Regions from separate parts of the Paenalkalicoccus suaedae genome, predicted to be linked through region 3. Evidence: riboswitches for the same ligand, from Rfam matches in the RefSeq annotation. Region 3 holds a riboswitch; each other region holds the start of a gene.
What was found. A riboswitch is a leader RNA that binds a small molecule or an ion and turns the genes downstream of it on or off. The one in region 3 is predicted to bind thiamine pyrophosphate.
Positions count from the first base shown of each region.

Region 1: another riboswitch for thiamine pyrophosphate. It lies ahead of thiT (energy-coupled thiamine transporter ThiT); the one in region 3 lies ahead of FLK61_RS01790 (thiamine phosphate synthase).
Region 2: another riboswitch for thiamine pyrophosphate. It lies ahead of FLK61_RS05280 (YkoF family thiamine/hydroxymethylpyrimidine-binding protein); the one in region 3 lies ahead of FLK61_RS01790 (thiamine phosphate synthase).

Region 1 covers NZ_CP041372.2:2,080,997-2,087,248, reverse strand. Annotated here, with positions in the region: gene FLK61_RS11060 (Stp1/IreP family PP2C-type Ser/Thr phosphatase) at 3-755, shown strand; gene pknB (Stk1 family PASTA domain-containing Ser/Thr kinase) at 752-2,803, shown strand; gene rsgA (ribosome small subunit-dependent GTPase A) at 2,816-3,697, shown strand; gene rpe (ribulose-phosphate 3-epimerase) at 3,699-4,343, shown strand; TPP riboswitch at 4,376-4,477, shown strand; gene thiT (energy-coupled thiamine transporter ThiT) at 4,547-5,110, shown strand; gene FLK61_RS11035 (thiamine diphosphokinase) at 5,107-5,760, shown strand; gene spoVM (stage V sporulation protein SpoVM) at 5,830-5,910, shown strand; gene rpmB (50S ribosomal protein L28) at 5,977-6,165, opposite strand.
Region 2 covers NZ_CP041372.2:944,062-950,313, forward strand. Annotated here, with positions in the region: gene FLK61_RS05270 (M20/M25/M40 family metallo-hydrolase) at 1-1,609, shown strand, start outside; gene FLK61_RS05275 (N-formylglutamate amidohydrolase) at 1,615-2,430, shown strand; TPP riboswitch at 2,491-2,597, shown strand; gene FLK61_RS05280 (YkoF family thiamine/hydroxymethylpyrimidine-binding protein) at 2,749-3,357, shown strand; gene FLK61_RS05285 (ECF transporter S component) at 3,354-3,959, shown strand; gene FLK61_RS05290 (ABC transporter ATP-binding protein) at 3,940-5,469, shown strand; gene FLK61_RS05295 (energy-coupling factor transporter transmembrane component T family protein) at 5,466-6,245, shown strand.
Region 3 covers NZ_CP041372.2:275,377-281,628, forward strand. Annotated here, with positions in the region: gene FLK61_RS01780 (BglG family transcription antiterminator) at 1-1,068, opposite strand, end outside; gene FLK61_RS01785 (UvrD-helicase domain-containing protein) at 1,423-3,738, opposite strand; TPP riboswitch at 3,880-3,985, shown strand; gene FLK61_RS01790 (thiamine phosphate synthase) at 4,094-4,693, shown strand; gene FLK61_RS01795 (FAD-dependent oxidoreductase) at 4,680-5,738, shown strand; gene thiS (sulfur carrier protein ThiS) at 5,722-5,925, shown strand; gene FLK61_RS01805 (thiazole synthase) at 5,929-6,252, shown strand, end outside.

The DNA.
Region 1 (6,252 bases), 1.8 Mb from region 3:
TTTTGGAATATACATCGTTAACGGATATAGGTAAATTACGATCGCATAATGAAGATAGTGTTGCTGTTGCTAAAAAAGACAACGGCCAGCTATTAGCTTTAGTTGCTGATGGGATGGGTGGTCATCAGGCAGGAGACGTTGCGAGTAAGCTGGCAAAAAAAGTGCTCCTTGAATCCTGGCAAAGTAACGATAGTCTTCTCTCTCAAGAAGAAGCAGAAGATTTCTTACGAACAACCGTTGTAAAAGCAAATAAACACATTCTCGACTATGCGAATGAGCATACCGATTGTAAAGGGATGGGGACGACCCTCGTTGCGACGATATGCACAGACTCTTTCATTTCTTTTTGTCATGTAGGAGACTCTCGCATTTACTTGTATGAAGAAAATGAACTTACGCAATTAACGAAAGATCACTCTCTAGTAGGAGAGTTAGTTAGACGTGGAGAAATTTCCGAGCAGGAAGCAGAAGTGCACCCTCGCAAGAATGTATTAATGAGAGCACTTGGCACAGAGCCAACTATTGAAATTGATACTGGTGTCGTTGCGTGGAATTCAGGATCGTTACTTGTACTTTGCACGGATGGGTTAACAAACAAGCTATCTGCTATGGATTTGTCTGCGATCTTTAACGATCAAGAAATTCCGCTCGAGGAAGCTGCTCGCGCAATGATTAATGAGGCGAATAATCGCGGTGGAGAGGACAATATCACCGTAGCGCTCGTTAGGCATCAAAAGGAAGTGAATGCATCATGATAGGAAAACGTTTAAACGATCGCTATAAATTAATTCGTCCAATTGGCGGCGGCGGGATGGCAGACGTTTATTTAGCGAAAGATCTTATTCTCGATCGTCATGTCGCTGTAAAAATGCTCAAAACGCAGTTTTCTAATGACGATGAGTTTATTCAACGATTTAGACGCGAAGCAGAAGCGGCAACTAGCCTCTCTCATCCGAACGTTGTTAGTATATATGACGTCGGGGAAGAAGAGGATTTATATTATATTGTTATGGAGTACGTCGAGGGCGAAACGTTAAAGGACTATGTTGTTGCGAATGGGTCGCTTTCGGTTGATGAGTCTATTCGTATTTTAAAACAAATTGCCTCGGCGCTCTCTCACGCCCATGCGAACCATATCGTACACCGGGATATAAAGCCTCAAAACATATTGATTGGTGTAGATGGCATTGCTAAAGTAACAGATTTTGGGATTGCTCGTGCGATTAACGAAGCAACCATTACGCATACAAATTCTGTGTTGGGCTCGGTTCACTACTTATCGCCAGAACAAGCACGTGGTGGACAGGTCACCTTTAAATCGGATCTTTATTCCTTAGGGATAATCGGGTTTGAAATGCTAACGGGTGAAGCACCGTTCAAAGGGGACACAGCTGTTTCTGTTGCTATTAAGCATATTCAAGAACCCATTCCTTCTGTGACAGAAAAAGCGCCGCATGTGCCTCAAAGCGTGGATAATATGATCATGAAGCTAACAGCGAAAGATGTTACGAACCGCTATGAGTCAGCAGATGAACTGCAACGAGAATTAGCTACTATACTGGATCCTTCACGAGTGAATGAGGCGCCAATTGAGCGCGAGGACGATCCTGAAGCGACAAAAGCTATTCCTGTTATACCGGCTGATGCGCCGCTTGAAGGTGACCCAACGCTAGTAAGGAAGCCGGACGAGGCACCTGCTCAAGGTCCTGCAGCAGAACCTGCTAAAAAGAAGAAAAAGCGTGTAGGGAAATGGATTGGCTTATCGGCTCTATTTCTTGCTTTACTGTTATTTTTAGTGTTCTTCCTTATTCCAAGACTACTTTATGTAAATGATGTGACGATTCCTGAAGGGTTAGTTGGGCAGCCGTCCTCAGAAGTAGTAGCAGAGCTTGAAACGCTAGGTTTAGAAGTAGAGCTCACGTATAGAGAAGACGATACTGTGGAACCAGACCATGTTATCTCAACGAATCCTCAAGGTGGTAATAACGTAAAAGAGGGCTCTTTAGTGACGGTATTTGCTAACGAAGCGAATGGCACGGTCGACATGAATGATGTAGTTGGTCTATCACTTGAGGAAGCGGAAGAGCTTTTAGCAGATTTTGAGGATATAGAAGTTGTTTATGAAGAGAGTGCGACAGAAGATGAAGGAACAGTTTTATCGCAGTCACCAGAAGCAAATGAACCAGTCATTGCAGAAGAAACAGTTGTCACTCTTACGGTTAGTGAGGGTATGACGTATGTGATGGATAATTTGTTTGGAATGACGCGTTCTGAGGTACTCGATCAGATGGATGATAATCCTTATGTAACATTAAGATTCGAAGAAGATTTCCATCCATCCATTGAGTCAGGATTAGTTATTGCACAATCTCCATCAAGAGGGACAGAAATTAATGCTCCTGTAACAGTAGAGGTTACTTTCTCACGTGGACCTGAGCCATCGTCTTCAGGGGGATCTTCTGAGATTGAGACTCCTGAGCCAGATCCAGAACCGGAGCCAGAGCCAGATCCTGGCGAAGAGGACGGTCCAGTTACAAGTGACGTACCATTTTCAGTAGAAGTACCGCCTGCGCCAGAGGGATCAGAACCACCTGAGTATCGTATTCAAATCTCTATTATTGATTCTGAGAGCGATACACCTAGAGAAGTCGTTAGCGAGTCCATCACGGAGACGACTAGATTTACGCTACCTATGACGTTAAACCCAGGTGACACAGGATATCTGCTTTTATATGTGAATGGACAAGAATTCTCAGAGTCACCTTACGAATACACCTATGAGGAATTATTAAGCTATCAATAAATGGAGGTTTGCATGGCAATTGGGAGAATCGTAAAAGCATTAAGTGGATTTTACTATGTCGAAAACGAGGACGGCATTTTTCAGTGCAGAGGTAGAGGGAACTTTAGAAAGAGAAAGCTAACGCCACTAGTTGGAGACTGGGTTGTTTTTGAAGCGGAAAATCGTACAGACGGATATGTATTAGAATTACATGATAGGACGAATGAGCTCATTCGTCCTCCAATAGCGAATGTTGAACAGGCTGTACTCGTTTTTTCTGTCCATGAGCCGGCGTTTAGTCCACTATTACTAGACAAATTCCTTGTGCATATTGAAGCAAACGACATTCAACCACTTATATGCTTATCTAAGATGGATTTATTGCCAGAGGAAAAACTAGAAGAGATTCGTCAGTATAAAAAGGAGTATGAAAAAATCGGCTATGAAGTGATATCTACATCGGTTCACCAAGCGGATACGATCGAAGAGTTGAAGCCTGCCTTAGCAAATCGTGTGTCTGTTTTTGCTGGACAATCGGGTGTTGGTAAATCATCGCTGTTAAATGCGATAAAGCCGGAGCTAGATTTAGAGACGAATGCGATCTCAAAAAGCTTAAATCGAGGGAAGCACACCACGAGACACGTGGAGCTTATTCCTATCGAAGGTGGCTATGTAGCAGATACTCCTGGTTTTAGTTCTCTAGATTACCATGGTATTACCGAGGACTCTCTCTCCGCCTGCTATCCTGAAATGGCTGATCGAATACAGGAATGCAAGTTTAGAGGATGTACGCATTCAAATGAGCCTAAATGTGCGGTCAAGGCAGCTGTCGAAGATGGAGAGATTGCGCAGCATCGTTATGATAGCTATATTCAATTTTTAGAAGAAATTAAATCGCAAAAGCGGAGGTACTAGCATGTCAGTTAAAATTGCACCATCTATTCTTTCAGCTAATTTTGCCGAACTAGGTAAAGAAATTAAGGATGTCGAGGAAGGAGGAGCGGATTATATTCACATCGATGTAATGGACGGTCATTTTGTTCCGAACATTACGATTGGACCGCTTATTGTTGAAGCTGTGCGTCCGATTACGACATTACCGTTAGATGTGCACCTTATGATCGAAAATCCGGATCAATATATTCCTGACTTTTGTAAAGCTGGAGCGGATATTATTACGGTACACGTAGAGGCATGTCCTCACTTGCACCGTACGATTCATTTGATTAAAGAAAATGGGGTTAAAGCAGGCGTTGTATTAAATCCGGCTACTCCAGTAGATGTGATCAAGCCAATTATTGACGATATTGATATGGTATTACTTATGACAGTAAATCCAGGCTTCGGTGGGCAATCTTTTATTTCTTCCGTGCTACCCAAAATTACAGAAGTAAAAGAGCTTGTCGGAGATCGTGATATTGAGATTGAAGTCGATGGTGGCGTCAACGAAATGACAGCAAAACAGTGCGTAGATGCTGGTGCAAATGTTCTTGTTGCGGGATCGGCTATTTATAATCAAGAGGATCGACACGCTGCCATTGCGAAAATTCGTCAACAGTAGTAAAGTGAAATTACTTAAACGAAATTAAAATAATGAACCACAAGGGGAGTCTTAGAGGACTGAGAGGAAGCATGCGCTTCGACCCTTTAAACCTGTAAGTTGATACTTGCGTAGGGATGTGGAGATGATGCTAACAGACAGCTGTTGCCTTCTCGGCATAAGCTGTCTTTTTTTGTGGTTCTAAAAAAAGGGGATTATTTATTATGAGACAAAACAAACGATTACTTATTATGCTCGAAATCGCTATTATGAGCGGTCTTGCTTATGTGTTAGACTTAATTCCACTGTTTCAAATGCCTCAAGGGGGATCTATTACGCTCTCTATGCTTCCAATCCTTATTCTCGCTTATAGACGAGGAGTTATTGCTGGGATTATAGCTGGCGGATTGTTTGGCACATTAAATCTAATGTTTAATTCATTCGTGGTTCACTGGGCGCAGGCATTACTCGACTATCCGATCGCCTTTTTAGTGATAGGTTTAGCTGGTATTTTTCGTTTTTCAAGTCAGGCTTCGTTCCGTAAAAAGCTTACACTTCTTATCGCAGGAGTGGCATTAGCATCTGCATTACGATTACTTTCACACTTTACTGCAGGTGTAATTTGGTTCGGTAGCTTTGCCCCTGAAGGGATGTCGCCAGTATGGTATTCATTTATCTATAATCTAAGCTATATCGCACCTACATTTGTTATTTTAGTCATTATCATGGTCTTATTTGCTAATAAGGGAAAAGTCGTGCTACACCCCTCTAACGGACGTGTAGCATGACATATTTGTTAGTAGCAGGAGGTCCAAAAGTGGACCTTCCATCCCTTCAAGAGCTTTGCGACGAGCTTAAACCGACTGGCATTATAGGCGTTGATAGAGGAGCTTATTATCTTTTAGAGGCTTGTATTACACCAAATCTTGCTATCGGGGACTTTGATTCAATCGGAGAAACATATTTAAAGCAACTAAAAGCAGAATCAGTAGAACTAACCACTTTCCCTGCAGAAAAAGATCAGACAGATATGGAGCTGGCACTTGATATTGTTAAAGAAAGATTTAACGCTAAAAAGCTTATTATTGTTGGGGCGACAGGAGGCAGATTAGATCACTTTTTAATGAACGTGCAGTTGTTAGAGGTTGCTGCTACACGTGGGATTGAAGTGGAGATACTCAATACTTCCAATCGAATGAGTTATCTAGATAGCGGCGTCAAACATGTAAAGCATTCCATATACACCTATTTATCCTTATTAGCTATTACAGAAAAAGTTTCTGGAATAACGCTTACTGGAGTGAAATATGAATTAACAAATGCTCAATTAAAGCGTGGTTCGAGCCTTTGTGTTAGTAATGAAATCGTAGATGACGAAGCAATTGTGAAGATTGAATCAGGTAAAGTAATCGTGATTGAGTCCAAGGACGAAAATTAAGTGGTACTATCTGTGGCAGACTGAATATATATGTAATAGAATCGCTTTTTTCCGTCAGGAGGGAGTAGCATGAAGTTTTATACGATCCGTTTGCCGAAGTTTATAGGGGGCGTTGTGCGAGCTGTACTTGGCACAATTGGAAAAGGGTAATACAAAGAAAAGGACTCCTAATCCGATTAACGGATTAGGAGTCCTTTTACGTAATAGGTCACAAAATTATACGCGCTGAACTTTACCAGACTTAAGTGCGCGAGCTGAAACGTATACGCGCTTCGGCTTACCGTCCACTAAAATTCGTACCTTTTGAACGTTTGCGCCCCAACGACGCTTCGTTGAGTTAAGTGCGTGTGAACGCTTGTTTCCAGTAGATGGACCTTTACCTGTAATAACACATCTGCGTGCCATGGAAATCCCTCCTTCTTTCAAACCGTAACTTTCAATCACAGTTATTTCAAACAACATACTTGGATATATTAGCATAGCATTCTGTTA
Region 2 (6,252 bases), 670 kb from region 3:
TTATGAACAATTCAATGCGCCGACGCTTGTCGAAGAATATATTGAAGGACGGGAAGTAAACGTTGCCCTACTTGGGAATAATCCCGTCGAGCCATTACCACCCGTGGAGCTTGTTTTCCACAATGGTCCAAAGATTTTTACGTATGAAGATAAAAAGAATACGAGTGGTCGTACGGTAGAGAAAGTATGTCCAGCACCTTTATCAGAAGAGGAAACGAAGCGTGTGCAGGACTTAGCGGTGCAAACGTTTAAGGCACTAAACTGCTATGACTCGGCTCGCGTTGATTTTCGTATTGACCAGGATGGGAACCCGTATATTTTAGAGGTCAATTCCATGGCGAGCCTAGGTAGCGACGGATCGCTCGTATTTGCTGCAGATAAAATTGGCTTAGACTATACGAAGCTCGTTAATAGATTAATAGATGTTACGTGCGAGAGATATTTTGGCAAAGACTTTTTTGATGAAGAAAGCCACAAATCGTCTTCAACCGCTGATAAGCTTTTCCGCCGAGTCACGCAAAGTCGCTCTAAGATCGAAGCCGATTTAAAGACGTGGACGAACATGTCGAGTCGCACAGAGGATGCTGTTGGCCTTAGTAGCGTACGCAAGCTGTTTGAGGAGCGTTTAGGGAAGCTAAAGCTTGATCAAGTCGATGCGCTGACGAATGGTCGTTCTGCGTGGACGTGGGAGACGAAGGCAGGACTAACGGACGGAACGCTACTTGTCGTTCCTATTGATGTACCGGGCGGACGTAACGGCTTCCCAATTCCATACCGCCGCGAGCAGGAGTGGGTGTTTGGAGAAGGAATTGCTTCAAGTCGCGGTGGTATTGCGACTGTGTTAGCGGCTTTGCAGGCGTTGAAGGAAGAGAAGCTACTTAGTAAAACGAAGGTCGGCGTATTTTTCTATGCAGATGAAGGAAGAGGGATGCGCTACAGTTCGCAAATGCTTGTAAAAGCGGCGAGTCGGGCGAAGCAGGTGCTTGTCATGCAGCCTGGATTTGCGGAGGGGAAGGTTGTCGACCAACGCCGAGGAACAAAGGAATTCCAGCTCATTATTGAGGGAGATCCGTTGCGCATTGGGAAGGAATCAAAGAGTAGTGATGTGCTGAGCTATTTTATTGAGAATGCAGAGAAGCTAAAGAGCTTAAATAGTCGGAAGAAGAAGGTAGCTGTATCGGTTCAGGATATGAAGTCAGAGCGATATAGCGTGCTTATGCCGCACCGAGTGACGGCAACGCTCTCTGTCACATATTTAGATGAGACGACTGCGACGGAGGTCGAGCAGGAGCTTAAAAAGCTCTTCTCGGGGGCGAAATCAGGAATGAAAACATACATGGAACAGGTCGTCGATCGACCACCACTCTTGAGGAAGAAACTAAATCCAATCATTGCAAGGTTAAAGGAGTGGACAGAGGCAAAGCAACTTCCATTCGGCATTGAGTCTAGTCTACTTTCGACTGCGGCGGGAGTCATTCCAAGTGAAACACCAGTAGTATGTGGATTTTCGCCGGCAAGTAGAGATTTATATACGCCGAACGAGGCGCTACACCGTATTGAGCTCGTGCAACGATCATTGCTATTAGCGCTTTATTTGCAGGGAGAATAACGCTTATGGACAAGCTACCTATTTTTGTGTCGGTGCCACATGGTGGAACGAAGGTGCCTGAGGGTTTACGCAACAAACTACTGCTTTCCGAGCTTGAGATTGTGCACGACGGTGACACATGGACAGGGGAGCTATTTGACTTTAAGGAGCTTGCCCACGTGTTTGTTAGTCAGTCTGTGGCGAGGATTGTCGTTGATATGAACCGGGCGCCGGGTGATCTGCCGCCGCATAACGTGGACGGTGTCGTAAAGACGGTTGCGGTAACAGGTGAGAACGTATGGAAGCCATCGCTTTCAGAGGAAGAGATTAGGGATTTAGTGGAGACCATTCACGCACCTTATCATGAAGCTATGCGTGAGGGTCTTCTACAACCAATTTCATTTGGTGTAGACTGTCACACGATGCTTGCAGAAAGTCCTGTAATAGGTGGTGGAGAGGCGATAACGCGTCCGCTGTTTTGTATTAGTAACCGTGGAGGAGAAGATGGCATAGAGGAGGACGAGCCTGTCACGGCAAGTCCTGCGTTTATGCACAGAATGCGAGAGCTAATAGAAGAAGCATTTGCTGACTACGGGATTGACGGGGTAGAGCTGTGTGTGATCAATGCTCCGTTTAAAGGTGGCTATGTGACGCAATTACACGGTGCACAAACAGATAAGCCGTTCGTTCAGCTGGAGATAAATCGAAGGCTATATATGAGCGAGGAAAGTGGCGTTGCGCCGACCAAGGAGGAACGCGCGCAGATGTCAGAGCTGCGGGAGAAGCTTGGTCGCGTGTTTGCGCAGTTAGCGTTCGAGTTATCGGATTCAACGCTTCGATAACCGCCGGCTGTTTACAAATCTTCAGACAATAGGTACAATGAACGTAACAATACAATGACACGAACGCACTAGGGGTGCATCTATCTTGCTGAGAGACAGGCTTGTCCTGTTAACCCTTTGAACCCGAACTAGATAATACTAGCGTGGGGAAGTGCAGTTAATCATACGATTCACGCACTTATTCGTAAACGATTGCCTGCACCTTCCTATTAGTTTAGGAGCGTGCAGGCTTTTTTGCGTTTCGTCTTGTGTTGAAATAGAAAAGGGATGCTTACGGCAAATTAGTTTGTAAGTAATCACGATGGAGGAGAGTTTAGCATGCAAGGACTATCATGTGGAACAAGTAATATCGTAGGAGTAAGGTTTGCTATTTACCCAATGGCAGATAATTTTGTCGAAATCATTAAAGGGGCTTTAGAAGAAGTTGATACATCTAAAGTGTGGATGCAAACAGATGACGTGACAACATGTGTGCGAGGTCGAAGTGAACACGTATTTGACGTGGCGAAAGCGATCTTTATCCACGCAGCAAAAACTGGAACGCACGTTGTCTTTAGCGGAACATTTTCAATCGGATGTCCTGGTGACAGCGAGGGAGACACGTATATGTCGGAGAACGATGAGCGTCTAAACGAAGAAAAGTCTCAACAGGAATCTGTCGAAGCGGCATCTCACTTTGCACTTTACCCAATGGATAACCCGAACTACATGCAGGTTATTGCCGATCAGTGTGCAGTTGCACAAGAGCACGGTACGTTTACGAAGGGTGTTCACTACGCGTCTCGTTTAGATGGTGATGCAAATAAAGTCTTCCATACGCTTGAGACAGCATTTGTTAATGCCTCTAAAACAAAAGAACGCGCACATGTGACAATGACTGCTCACATTTCAGCAAATAGTCCATCAAAGAAGGACAACGCGTCATGATGAAATCCTGGAAGCTTAAAGAGATTGTCTTAATGTCCATCTTAGGAGTTGTGTTTGCTGTTGTTTACCTGCTCTTTTTCTTTGCAGGACAAGGCTTAACAAGCTTCTTAATTCCGTTTGGTTTAGGCCCGTTCGGCTATGAAGTCATCTTTGGAATATGGTTTATTGTCTCTATCATCGCCGCCTATATTATTCGAAAGCCAGGGGCTGCCTTCTGGTCGGAGCTTATTGCAGGAACCGTACAAGTACTTCTTGGAACGCCAGCAGGTCCAATGCTAATCATATCTGCTGCTATTCAAGGTATTGGCGCTGAGCTTGTCTTTGCAGCGACTCGCTATCGTGTTTATAACCTGTACGTGTTAATGATGGCGGGTATGTCGGCAGCGCTTTTCAGCTACGTATGGGGAATCTTCCAGTCCGGTCTTCTGGCAATGGAGCCATGGCTCATTATTACAACCTTTATCGTGCGAATGATCAGTGGTGCTCTACTTGCTGGATTACTCGGTAAATTCCTAAGTGATCAGCTCGCAAACACAGGCGTTCTGCGCGGCTATGCGTTAGGAAAGGAGCGCGAGGGACGCTATGAGCGTAAAGTCTCCTAATACACTCGTTCAGGCAGTTAACTACTCGTTTTCGTATGAGCAAGACCACCCTCTTTTAAACAACCTCTCTCTGACTATTTCAGAGGGAGAAACCACGATATTGGCAGGTGCAAGCGGCTCTGGGAAGAGCACGCTTGCACTTTGTTTAAATGGTTTATATCCAGAGGCTGTTGAAGGCTACAGTACTGGAGAGCTTTTCTTCCGCGATAAGAGCGTTACGTCCTTTGAGAAGGGAGAGCTCAATCAACAAATCGGTATTGTGTTTCAGGATCCTGAGAGCCAGTTTTGTATGCTTAAGGTAGAGGATGAGCTAGCCTTTACGCTCGAAAATATCGAAACACCGCGAGAGGAAATGGCCGACCTCATTTCTGATGTGTTAGAAAAAATCGGAATAACAAAGCTACGTCATCGTGATATTCACTCTCTTTCAGGTGGGCAAAAGCAAAAAGTCGCGCTCGCAGCCGTGCTACTACTAAAGCCAACGATGCTTATTTTAGATGAGCCAACTGCGAATCTGGATCCTCAGTCACGACTAGAGTTTGTTGAATTGATCGAACGTTTATCGATGACAACGCTTATTATTGACCATCAGCTAGAGGATTGGCTTCGATTCACAGATCGCATGCTTGTCTTATCTCGAAGTGGAGAGCTCGTACTTGAAGGAAAACCGATGGAGCTATTACGTAAACACAAGAACGAACTCGAAGCGGAGGGCATCACGTTCTCTCCCGTATATGAAGAACTCCCTCACGTCGATCATGGTTCCGAGATTTTACGCGTGCAAAATCTACAGTTTAAACGAAAGAAGAACGTCATTTTAACTAATATTGACTTTTCGATTCATGAGAAAGAATTTGTTGCGATTGTTGGTGGGAATGGTGCAGGGAAGTCAACAATGCTACAACTCCTATCTCGGCTTCTAAAGCCTACAAGAGGGTCTATTGAGCTTCATGGAACTGCTATTACATCCTTTCAGGAGCTAGAGCTTCGTGAGAAAATGGGCTTCGTGTTTCAAAATCCAGAGCATCAATTTATTACGGATTCAGTAGAAGAAGAGGTAGCCTTTGGGATGGAGGTTCGAGATGAGAGTGGAATTGGAGCACGAGTTGATGACCTGCTTCAACGCTTTCATCTTAAAAACCACCGCAGAGCCAACCCGTTTTCTTTAAGTGGCGGTCAAAAAAGGCGGCTGAGCGTGGCAACAATGCTCCACGAAGGGCAGGATATCCTGCTGTTTGATGAGCCAACGTTTGGTCAGGACGCGCGCACGTCGAGTGAGCTACTTAAAATCGTTAAATCACTTCAGGAGCAGGGGACAGCAATTGTCTTTGTTACGCATGATATGGATCTCGTTGATCAATACTGTGATAGAGCGCTCGTTTTCCACGAGCAAGAGTTGGCATTTGATGGATCACCAGAAGAGCTATTTCATAACGAGGCGCTTCTTCAAGCAGCGAGACTTCGCAAGCCGTACCGGATGAGACAGGCACTGGAGGTGGTTGGACAATGATTCAAGACATTAACCCCACGATTAAAGGTATCGCAGTCCTGATTCCAGGTGTCATTCTAAGCTTTAGCTTCGATATCGTTACACCGCTTGCCTATCTCTTCTTTATTTTTGCAGTCACGATGCTCCTAAGTCCCATTACTTTTAAAAAATGGGCACTCTACATGAGTCCATTTCTTGTCCTCTCATTAGGGTTTGGCTGGATGGCCGTTTTATATACAAACGCAGACTTTGTGAGCGGTGAAGTGCTATTCACCTTCTGGCGCTTTGATATTACGACTGGCTCGATTATGGTCGGAATAAGCCTCGCGCTGCGCTCTCTTTGCTTTATCGCGCTGTCTCTCCTCTTTATCTTAACAACAGACTCGACCAAATTTATGCTCAGCCTCATGCAACAGGCCAAGCTACCACCAAAGCTCACGTACGGCATTCTCGCAGGGTATCGCTTCCTGCCGACCTTCCGTCACGAGCTAGAGGTTTTAAAACAGGCACACCGCGTGCGAGGAGTCGGTCGCGCTAAAGGAATTAAAGGGCGCCTCACGCAGTTTAGACGCTATGTGATCCCGCTCATGGCCAATGCGATTCGTAAGGCCGAGCGTGTCGCTGTCGCGATGGAGTCCAAAGGCTTTACTGGGTCAACAACGCGAACGCACTACCACCACATGACGGTTAAAACACGCGATTGGACGTTTTTAGCCAGCATGAACGTGGCGTTAGTAGCGGTGTTTATCCTCTCCTATCAATTGGGGTACTTAAATATTTTTGGCATCCAATTTTAACTAAATG
Region 3 (6,252 bases):
CCCTTCATAACAGGCCACGATAATAGGAACCCCTGCTTTCTTTTCCTCCACATGACTGAGCACAAGTAGAGTGAGGTAGGAGGCTTCGTGCTGCTCAAATAAGTCAGTGAGCGGGAACGGAGCAAGCTGTCTGAGTCCCATTTTTAACAGACGATACGTATGTGCATACTTTTGCTCGACCTCTTGCTGGAGCGGATTGTGCATGACGATCCCAAGCTTACCTCTCGCAAGTGCTGGTTCTAAATGAGCCAGTATTTTTTGGTCTACGTGTGGCAGGAGCTTGGCGCCTGTTAAATTGGTGTACGTCTCAAGTAACTGAGTCACGCCCGTAAGTAAACTAGTGTCTAGCTGCTTTTGGTGAGAAAAGCCCTTTTTTAAGAGCGCTGTGTACGTAGCCTCAGGGTCCTCACCATCCTTTGAATACGGTAATTCAATGATCGTGTACCCAAGATCCATTCGCTTTTGCTGAATAAAAATAGAAAGGTCTAGACAATCCCACGCCTGCGGGGACAATGGTGGTCCATAGCTTCGACTTGGCGGAAGGAGTGTCTCGTGCTTCAGCTTTTGCACGTAAGGACTACAGGCGTTAATTAAAAACATCCGGACGGTCCATTCATCGCCTACAAAGCTGTAGTGCTGCTGATAGTAGCGAATCGTAACATTCGCATTAGATGCCACTTTCCTTACAGCCTGCATGTCAGACTGGAGTGTATTTCTACTCACATCTAGATGCTTCATTAGCTCGTCAAGTGTCGTGTAAGGATTGGCGACAAGGTGGAAAAGAAGAAAAGCATGCCGCTCTTTTATTTCAAAGTTTCGAAAGCGGTGCGATTCCTCAAACATGCGTTGCTCCATGTGACGATCAGGCTGTTTAATCGAATAACGTCCAAGCGAATCCTTTGAAAGTGTCCCCGTTTTTTCTTCCTGTAGCCAAAAGCGAATAGCTTCCAGATCATCGTAAATAGCTTTGCGACTGACGTTAAAGCTTTGGGCTAAATGTGTGACAGTCATGCTTCCTACATATAGAAGCATTTCCATAAGTGAAAGTTGTCTATAGGATAAACGCATATGATTGCCTCCTAGCTGTAGCATACGAAAATATGGTGTCATGCAACAGAACAAATCAGGTACACCGTGATGTACCATGATTGCATCTCGAGTTAGGTTTTCTCACGAGAGGATAGGGTCAGGTAGGTGTTCTGTTTGCTTCACTATATAGTATTTCCATAGCGTATAACCGCTTATTAAAATTCCTGTAATTGGAGGGCAAGGTTAACAGTGGTCACCTTTTTAGTGGGGCGGGAAAGAAGAGGATCTTGATGAGGGAAGGGAGGTGGGAAGTGAGACAAGCAACGCAGAATCTCAAACCCCCTCACAACCAAAAGAACCCCTCCAAAGAGGGGCTCTACATGTATAAGCGTCCTATGCTGTAATTTCTTTCTCCACCTGTTTCATCTTCGTCTTACAAAGTGGACAGGCTTTCTCTGACAGTCGCTCGGACTCGTCTTGTGGAGAGACGCGCATCCAGCCGTTGCAGCTTTTGCTTGTGCAGTCCCAAACGAGGGCAGTGATGCGCAGGCGTGGCTTTTGTTCTGCGACGCGACTGGCAAACGCACGATCAGACCGACCAGACCGACCAGATCGTTCGAGCGAGGTGCGAGGGCGTTCTTTTTCGCCGAAGGCCTCGAGTAAGAAGCGAGAGACATCTGTTTCTTTTCCTCGATAGTAGGAGGGCGAGCTAATATAGAGCTCCTCCATGGCGCGCGTGACGGCAACGTATAAAAGACGACGTTCTTCCTCAATAGCGTGCTCTACTTTTTGCTTCCCTTTTCCGTCGATCATCAAGTCAGATCGCTTATCCGCCTCAAGGGCAGAGGAGTGTGGCAAAATCGTTTCCGATGCTCCGATCACGTACACGACAGGGAATTCGAGACCCTTCGCGCGGTGGATCGTCATCAACGATAGCACGTCTGCGTCGGACTGCTTGCGAAGCTCTTCCATCTCTTTATGGCGGGCGATAATATCCTCAATGAAGGATAGATACTCCTTAATTGACCCAAACTTATCCGCCGAAGCCTCAAGCTCCGTAAGCATCTCCTTGACCATGTCTTTGTCTAACGTTGCAACGCGGCGCTCGTCTGCGTCGAGATACGCATCGTAGACAGCGCGTACCTGTCTAATCGCGTCTCGAGGCTTTTTACCTGCTAACGACTCAATTAATTTCATCCGGCGAGAAATTGCGGTGCGTTGAAACTCCTTTAAATGTGGTAGTGTCATCGCATGCAGTAATAGCTTTGGCTCTGGACTAACAATATCCTGACGGTGAATGTGTGCCATCGTTGTCTCACGCGCCAGGTAAAGCGTCGACACCATGCCACTGACGGCGTCGATATTGTTAGGATCCACGGCAAGTCGGAGGTGGTCTAACACTGGCTTTACGAGTCCCGATTCATAAAAGGTTTCCTGCTTTCCGAATGTCACAAACGGAATGCCGCGAAGCACCAGTTGGTCGACCATCGCTCGGCTACAGGAAAAGGTCCTGTGCAGGATCGCGATCTCTCTTAAACGGCGTTTACCGGATGCGATGTCCGCCGACACATTCGCGACGATCTGCTCAGCTTCGTCGTCTGTTGTTGCTGGTCGGAGATACAACGTGGTTTGTCCAGGAGAATTGGCGGTCTGGAGCGTTTTGGGATGGCGCATCGTATTATGCTCGATGATTGCATTGCCTAGCCCGAGAATCCCTGGTGTGGAGCGGTAGTTGACGGGCAGGGTGATGGTTGTGGCGCGCGGATAGTGCTTGTCGAAGTCGAGTATGATGGTGCTGTCTGCGCCGTTAAAGCTGTAAATCGTCTGGTCGTCATCGCCAACGACGAAAAGGTTTTGGTGCGTGCCTGTGAGCATGCGAATGAGCTCGAATTGGATCGGATTTGTGTCCTGCCACTCGTCACAGAGGATGTAGCGAAAGCGTGTCTGAAGCTTACCGAGTAGCTCGTTGTCCTCATTGAGCAATTTCCAAGCGAGGAGGAGCATGTCGTCAAAATCTATATAGTGGTGCTCGTCCTTCCAGTCCTCATAGGCGATCAGGATGGCTTTGGTCTCGTGCTCAATGTGCGTTTTAGCGTCAATATCGTGCGCGGTTTTCATGCGGCTTTTTAGCTCTGACAAGGTGGCAAGCAGAGTCTCTGGCTCATACGAATCGTGCAAGCCACGCGTTTTTAAGATGCGCTTGATGGCGATTTGCTTGTGCCGATCGTTTTGCAAAATCCGATGATCATAGCCTCGACTAACTAATAGCCGGTAAAAAATCGAGTGGAACGTCCCAGCAGTCAGTTGCTTTGCTAAGGATGGCGTGTAGCCTGGGAGCTTCGCAATTCGGCTTCGCATCTCATCCGCTGCTTTTCTCGTAAAGGTAAGCAGGAGAATGTTTTTGGGAGAAACACCATTGACGGAAGTTAAGTAGCCGGTCCGAGAGACGAGGACGCGTGTCTTTCCACTGCCAGCACCTGCGATAATTCGCGCAGGTCCATCACCGTGGCGAACGGCTTCTAGCTGTTGCTCATTTAGTGTGATGCCAGATTCCTCTAATCTATGTAAATACGAATAGTCGCTGTCGGACTCGCGAATCACCGAAGTGAGCAGCGGCGCTTTTGGTGCAGGGGGTATTTTATCTAAAAACGACCCAGCAGGATGCAACGCCTGAGGTCTTTTTTTAGGCTGTGCATAGTTGTGTTGCATAAAGGGGTGAGCCTCCTTTTAAGTCTAAACAATACCCCTATTAAAGCATATTTCATTGCCGAATCATAGACGACATTAGAGGGAGGTACAACAGTTGCATGTAAACCGCCTTCCATGGTAAAGTTTAACTAAATTCATATAGCAATCCACTAGGGGAGCCTGAACGTGCGGGCTGAGACGGAGATAATCCGGACCCTCAGAACCTGATCTAGTTCATACTAGCGTAGGGAAGTGCCTCGACTGTTAGCATCGGTACATCAACGTATCGATCCCAAATCACCCTTAACAGCCACTTCCTATCTACATCAGGAGGTGGCTTTTTGTATGCCTTTTTTAGAGGAAGGAGGAAGGAACCGTGCGATTACAGGTACACGTTCTTTCTAGTGGCAATGGAGAGATCGATGCGCAAACTGCCACAAAGCTTGCGCCACGTATTGATGCCTTACACATACGAGAAAAGCGTTCGTCAGCAAGGGACGTCTATGAACTTGGACAGCAGTTAGTGAAAGCTGGCTTTCCAAAAGAGAAGCTCGTGATAAACGATCGTGTTGACGTTGCGCTTGCGTTAGGGGCAGGAGGAGTTCACTTAGGAGGCTTAAGCTTATCTCCAAAGATAGTGAAACAGCTTGCGCCTACGCTGCGCGTCGGGAGATCCATCCACGACGTGTCGGAGCTTACAGAGGTGGAGGATGCCGACTATGTATTTTACGGTCACATTTATGCAACTGCCTCGAAGCCAGGGCTGTTACCACGCGGTATAGCCGCTTTAGAGGAAGTCGTTCGGGCATCACACCTACCAGTTTATGCAATCGGAGGCGTGAAGCCGTTTCATATAGAAGAGATTGAAGCAACAGGGGCGGCAGGTATTGCCGTCCTATCAGGAATTTTAGGTGCGAGAGACCCTATTCAGGCAACGGATGAGTTTACAGGGAGGCGATTAGATGCACAGCTATGATGTCATTGTTGTTGGCGGAGGCGTAATTGGTGGAGCCATCTCGTATTATTTGTCGAAGCAGGGCGTACGTGTGTTAGCAGTAGAACAACGCACCCTTGGCTACGGAGCTTCGTCAAAGGCGGCTGGGATGCTTGCTGTTGAGGCGGAGTACCAGCCGGATCATCCACTTTATGACCTGGCGATGGAGAGTCGTAGGCAATTGAAGGAGCTTGCGCAACTTTTTCTCGATGAATTGGGGATAGATATAGGCTTTGAGCAAAATGGCATGCTCCTATTAGGGAGTAAGGGATCGCTTACCTTAGAGGACATGCGAGAGCTTGAGCCGAAGCTACGGACGAAAGAAGCGGGCGTCCATTACGAAGAAGGCGCACAAATCAGATCCAAGCAACTGACGCTCGCGTATTGGCGAGCGGCGATTGCAAATGGCGTCGAGGTACTAGAGCAAACGGATGTGAAGCGGCTATTAATGAAAGAGGGTCGCGTCTGTGGCATAGAGACGTCGAGTCAAAAATTTTATGCGGACACCGTAATTGTGGCGAGCGGCGTAGCAAGTAGTGAGCTGTTACCAGGGCTTTGTCCACTCCTTCCAGTGAAGGGGGAAATTATCTCTGTCACGACGGAGAAGCGACTGTTACAACGGACGATTTATGCGCGCGACTGTTACTTAGTGCCGAAGGGGGAAAACGAGCTGTTAATCGGAGCGACTAGCTACCCAGGAGATGGTACAGAAGGCGTTTCGCTAGAGGGTGTAATGGGATTACTTGCGCGCGCAACTGCGCTTGTACCAGAGCTTGCTAAAGCGAAGTGGAACGAGACGTGGAGCGGCGTTCGTCCGCGTACGTTTGATGATTTACCGTATATCGGACGTCATCCAGAGATCCAAGGTTTAGTGATGGCAACAGGTCATTATCGAAATGGGATGCTCCTGTCTGCGATAACTGGTCAGCTTGTGTCTGACCTCGTTTGGAACAATAGGGTGCCAGAGGCGTTAGCGCCTGTTTCGCCAGAGAGAAGGGGGGTAGTGGAGCATGGTCTTGCATATTAACGGTGAGGCGCGCGAGTTGCCTTTGGAGGCGGCGTCTGTGCGTGAGTTGTTGGAGCATTTGGATTTGGGGTCCAAGCTGATTCTCGTGGAATTGAACCGAGAAGCGGTGGATCGGTCGTCGTTTGATGAGGTGGTTGTTCGTGATGGGGACGCTATTGAGCTTGTTCAATTTGTTGGAGGGGGTTAATTCATGCTTGTCATTAATGGGAAGTCGTTTGGATCGCGTTTGATGGTTGGTACGGGGAAGTATGCGGATTTTAAGGTGCAAAAAGAGGCTGTTGCAGCGTCGGGCTCGGAGATTTTGACGTTTTCGGTCGCGAGGATGCACGTTGCGGATGCGAGTCAGCCAAACTTTTTGGAGGAAATTGATGTGGGTCGCTATTCGCTATTGCCAAATACGGCTGGAGCGAAGACGGCAGAGGAGGCGGTGCGTATTGCGAAGCTTGCTCGTTCATCTGGTTTATGCGACATGATTAAGGTGGAGGTTATTGGTTGTCAAAAGACGCTGTTGCCG